One region of the Streptomyces sp. NPDC053665 genome, then DNA from elsewhere that is predicted to be linked to it. Evidence: predicted binding sites of a transcription regulator. Region 1 holds the regulator's gene; the other holds the start of a gene.
The links. The regulator HrcA, encoded in region 1, represses chaperone genes, less so after heat shock. The targets are predictions, from matches to a motif close to TTNGCACTCNGNNNNNCNGAGTGCNAA.
Positions count from the first base shown of each region.

Region 2: the regulator HrcA is predicted to act here: its motif matches at 1,200-1,226, upstream of groES (co-chaperone GroES).

Region 1 is NZ_JBVJKK010000002.1:673,293-675,684, forward strand. Features, by position in the region: gene dnaJ (molecular chaperone DnaJ) at 1-1,036, opposite strand, end outside; gene hrcA (heat-inducible transcriptional repressor HrcA) at 1,036-2,052, opposite strand; gene ACZ6ZN_RS10610 (MBL fold metallo-hydrolase) at 2,224-2,392, shown strand, end outside.
Region 2 is NZ_JBVJKK010000003.1:246,811-249,202, reverse strand. Features, by position in the region: gene groL (chaperonin GroEL) at 1-675, opposite strand, end outside; gene groES (co-chaperone GroES) at 792-1,100, opposite strand; gene ACZ6ZN_RS14140 (polysaccharide deacetylase family protein) at 1,270-2,223, opposite strand; gene ACZ6ZN_RS14135 (polysaccharide deacetylase family protein) at 2,220-2,392, opposite strand, start outside.

The DNA.
Region 1 (2,392 bases):
GTTCGCGCAGGAGGCGCTCCTGCTCGGGGTCGAGCTTGGTCGGCGTCTGGACCTCGACGTGCACGATGAGGTCGCCGCGCCCGCCACCGCGCAGGTGCGTGACACCGCGGCCGTGCAGCGGGATCGACTGGCCGGACTGGGTGCCCGGGCGGATGTCGACCTCCTCCATGCCGTCCAGCGTCTCCAGCGGCACCTTCGTGCCGAGGGCCGCCGCGGTCATGGGGAGCGTCACCGTGCAGTGCAGGTCGTCGCCGCGCCGCTGGAACATCGGGTGCGGCAGCTCGTGGATCTCGACGTAGAGGTCACCGGCCGGGCCGCCGCCGGGCCCGACCTCGCCCTCGCCGGCGAGCTGGATCCGCGTGCCGTTGTCGACACCGGCCGGGATCTTGACCGTGAGGGTCCGGCGGGAGCGCACCCGGCCGTCGCCCGCGCACTCGGGGCAGGGCGTGGGGACGACCGTGCCGAAGCCCTGGCACTGCGGGCAGGGGCGGGAGGTCATGACCTGGCCCAGGAAGGACCGGGTGACCTGCGAGACCTCACCGCGGCCGCGGCACATGTCGCACGTCTGCGCGGAGGTGCCCGGCGCGGCGCCCTCGCCGTTGCAGGTGTTGCAGACGACGGCCGTGTCGACCTGGATGTCCTTCGTCGTGCCGAAGGCCGCCTCGTCGAGCTCGACCTCGATGCGGATCATGGCGTCCTGGCCGCGGCGGGTGCGCGAGCGCGGTCCGCGCTGCGAGGCCGTGCCGAAGAAGGCGTCCATGATGTCCGAGAAGTTCCCGAAGCCACCGGCCCCGAAGCCGCCGGCACCGCCGCCGGCCTGCGAGAGCGGGTCGCCGCCGAGGTCGTAGACCTGCTTCTTCTGCGGGTCCGACAGCACCTCGTAGGCGGCGTTGATCTCCTTGAACCGCTCCTGGGTCTTCGGATCGGGGTTGACGTCCGGGTGCAGCTCGCGGGCGAGCCGCCGGAAGGCCTTCTTGATCTCTTCCTGCGACGCGTCGCGGCGCACGCCGAGTACGGCGTAGTAGTCCGTGGCCACTACGACTCCGCCAGGATCTGTCCGACGTACCGTGCCACTGCGCGTACCGCTCCCATCGTTCCCGGGTAGTCCATGCGGGTCGGTCCGACCACGCCGAGCTTGGCGACTGCCTCGCCGCCCGAACCGTAGCCGACCGACACGACGGACGTGGAGTTGAGTCCTTCGTGGGCGTTCTCGTGACCGATCCGTACGGTCACGCCCGGATCCTTCGCCTCGCCGAGCAGCTTGAGGAGCACGACCTGCTCCTCCAGCGCCTCCAGCACGGGCCGGATCGTGAGGGGGAAGTCATGACCGAAGCGGGTCAGATTGGCGGTGCCGCCGATCATCAGCCGCTCCTCGTTCTCCTCGACGAGCGTCTCCAGGAGTGTGGAGAGCACCGTGGAGACCGTACCCCGGTCCTCGTGCTCGAACGCCTCCGGGAGATCCTCCACCAGACTCGGCACATCCGCGAAACGGCGGTTCGCCACGCGGCTGTTGAGGCGCGCGCGCAGATCCGCGAGCGAGGCCTCGCCGAAAGGCGCCGGGCAGTCCACCACGCGCTGCTCGACCCGCCCGGTGTCCGTGATCAGCACGAGCATCACCCGCGCGGGCGCGAGGGACAGCAGCTCCACGTGCCGCACGGTCGAGCGGGTCAGCGACGGGTACTGCACGACGGCGACCTGGCGGGTGAGCTGCGCGAGCAGCCGCACCGTGCGCGCCACGACGTCGTCGAGGTCGACGGCGCCCTCGAGGAAGTTCTGGATCGCGCGCCGCTCGGGCGCGGTCATCGGCTTGACCCCGGCGAGCTTGTCGACGAACAGCCGGTACCCCTTGTCGGTGGGGATCCGCCCGGCGCTGGTGTGCGGCTGGGCGATGTACCCCTCGTCCTCCAGGGCCGCCATGTCGTTGCGCACGGTCGCCGGGGAGACGCCGAGGTTGTGCCGCTCGGTGAGGGCCTTGGAGCCGACCGGCTCCTCGGTGCCGACGTAGTCCTGGACGATGGCGCGCAGCACTTGCAGTCTGCGTTCACTGAGCATCGCGCACACCTCCAGAAGTCGTCCGCCCGTTGCCCGCCGTTCGCGGCCTGGCACTCTGCGCGTGCGAGTGCCAGCATTCCCCGGCCCAGTGTACGGCGGTGGGGTACGCCCCCGGCAAGGCTGGTCGTGCGGCGTCGTGCCGCGGGCGGGGCGCACCGCTAGCGTCCCGGTATGACGGTGACTTGGGAAGACCTCGGGTGGGAGCGCGTGGCCGCGGGTGTGGGGCGGTGCCGGCTGCCGGTGTGGGACTGCACGATCGGGCTGGTCGTCGGCGAGGGGGCGGTCCTCCTGATCGACGCGGGGTCGAGCCTCGCCGAGGGCGCGCGGCTGGGTGCGCAGG
Region 2 (2,392 bases), on a different contig from region 1:
GATCTTGCCCTGCGTGATGAGGATGTACGGGTCGTCCAGGACGGCTTCCATGCGCTCCTGGTCCGTCACGAAGTACGGCGACAGGTAGCCCTTGTCGAAGGCCATGCCCTCGGTGAAGTCCAGCTCCAGACCGAAGGTGTTGGACTCCTCGACGGTGATGACACCGTCCTTGCCGACCTTGTCCATGGCCTCGGCGATGAGCTCGCCGACCTGCTGGTCCTGGGCGGACAGCGCGGCGACGGCGGCGATGTCGGACTTCTCGTCGATCGGGCGGGCCGAGGCGAGCAGGTCGTCGGAGACGGCCTTGACGGCGGCGTCGATGCCCTTCTTCAGCGCGGCCGGGGAGGCACCCGCGGCGACGTTCTTCAGGCCCTCGCGCACGAGCGCCTGGGCGAGCACGGTCGCGGTGGTCGTACCGTCACCCGCGATGTCGTTGGTCTTGGTCGCCACCTCCTTGACCAGCTGGGCACCGAGGTTCTCGTACGGGTCCTCGATCTCGACCTCGCGGGCGATCGTGACACCGTCGTTGGTGATGGTGGGGGCGCCGAACTTCTTGTCGATGACGACGTTGCGGCCCTTGGGGCCGATCGTCACCTTGACCGTGTCGGCAAGCTTGTTGACGCCGCGCTCGAGGGCGCGACGGGCGTCCTCGTCGAACTTCAGGATCTTCGCCATGGGAGCGTGAGCCCTCTTCCGGAAATTGGGATAACGACAACTGCGCCCCGGGCGCCCGGCTTATTGGCGATCGCGGGGGCCAGGGGCGCAGTTCAGAGCAAGGTGCTTCGGGTGAATTACTTCTCGATGATCGCGAGCACGTCGCGGGCCGAGAGGACGAGGTACTCCTCGCCGTTGTACTTCACCTCGGTGCCGCCGTACTTGCTGTAGAGCACGACGTCGCCGACGGAGACGTCGAGCGGAAGACGGTTGCCGTCCTCGAAGCGGCCCGGGCCCACGGCCAGGACGACGCCCTCCTGGGGCTTCTCCTTGGCGGTGTCCGGGATGACCAGGCCAGAGGCGGTGGTCTGCTCGGCGTCGAGCGGCTGGACCACGATGCGGTCCTCGAGCGGCTTGATGGCAACCTTGGAGCTGGTGGTCGTCACGATCCGACCTCCCCCTTCGGAGATCTCACGGGGTTAACTGTCTGAGGTGGCGACCAGGTGGATCCGTCGTCGCGGGTGCCGGACCTGCCCGTCGCTGTGTTGGCACTCTCCAGGGGGGAGTGCCAGACCCGAGACTATGACTGCGATTAGCACTCGGTCAAGCGGACTGCTAATTGCCCGCGGCGCGTCGGTCGGCCGGCCGCTCCGGCGCGCCTCCCCGGTGGTCCTCCGGGTGGTTCTCCGGGTGGTTCTCCGGGTGGTCCTTCAGGTGGTCCGGCAGGCCTTTCTCCAGGTGGTCCTCCAGCCGTCCCACCCGCAGACCCCGGCGGTCGATCTTGCGCAGCAGGCTCCGCGTCCGTTCGGCGAGCGTCAGGGAGTCGGTGTCGCCGGACGGCACCGAGACGATGTCGCCCGGCCGCAGCCTCCGTGCGCCCCGGCGGTAGTCCAGCTCTCCGTCGCCGTCCAGGGACACGCGCCACAGGACGACCGCCCGGATGCCGCAGTCGGCTGCGGCGCGCAGGGTCGTCGTGTCGTAGGTGCCGTAGGGCGGCCGGAAGAGCCGGGGGTGGACGCCGAACCGGGCCCGGAGCTTGTGCTGCTGGCCGCAGATCTCCGCGCGCTGGCCGGCGTAGGGCAGTCCGCGCAGGGCGGGGTGGTCCAGCGTGTGGTTCTGGAGGGAGGCGCCGACGGCGCGCAGCCGGGCGAAGTGGGCGTAGCCGGGGCCCACGACGCTGTCGGTGAGGAACAGGCTGACGGGGAGCCGTCGTTCGCGCACCAGGTCGACGAAGCGGGGGTCGCGCTCGGCGCCGTCGTCGTAGGTGAGGAAGACGACCGGGTCGCGGGTGGCGACGCGGTCGACGACGGGCGGCAGGCCCGTCGCCCGGCGTCCGTCGACGGGAGCGGAGACCGCCCCGGGCGCTCGACCACCGGCGGGAGCGGAGACCGCCCCCGAGGCCCGGCCGTCGACGGGAGCGGGGGCCGCTCCGGAGGCTCGGCCGTCGGCGGGAGCCGAGGCCGCCCCGGGCGCTCGGCCGTCGGCGCCGCCCGGGTGCTCCCCCGGTGCCGTGGCGCAGCCGGCCAGCAGGGCCAGGCCCGCGCACAGGGCGGCGGCCCGCCGCCTCACAGGTAGTCCTCCAGCCGCCCGACGGCGTACCCCTCGGCCGTGACCTTGTTCAGGAAGCGGCGGAGCATGTCGGGCATCGTGCCCTTCCACTCGCCGGGGCCCCGGAAGTGGGTGAGCACGATGTCGCCCGGGCGCAGGTCGCGGTCCGCCTCGCGGTACTCCCAGTGGT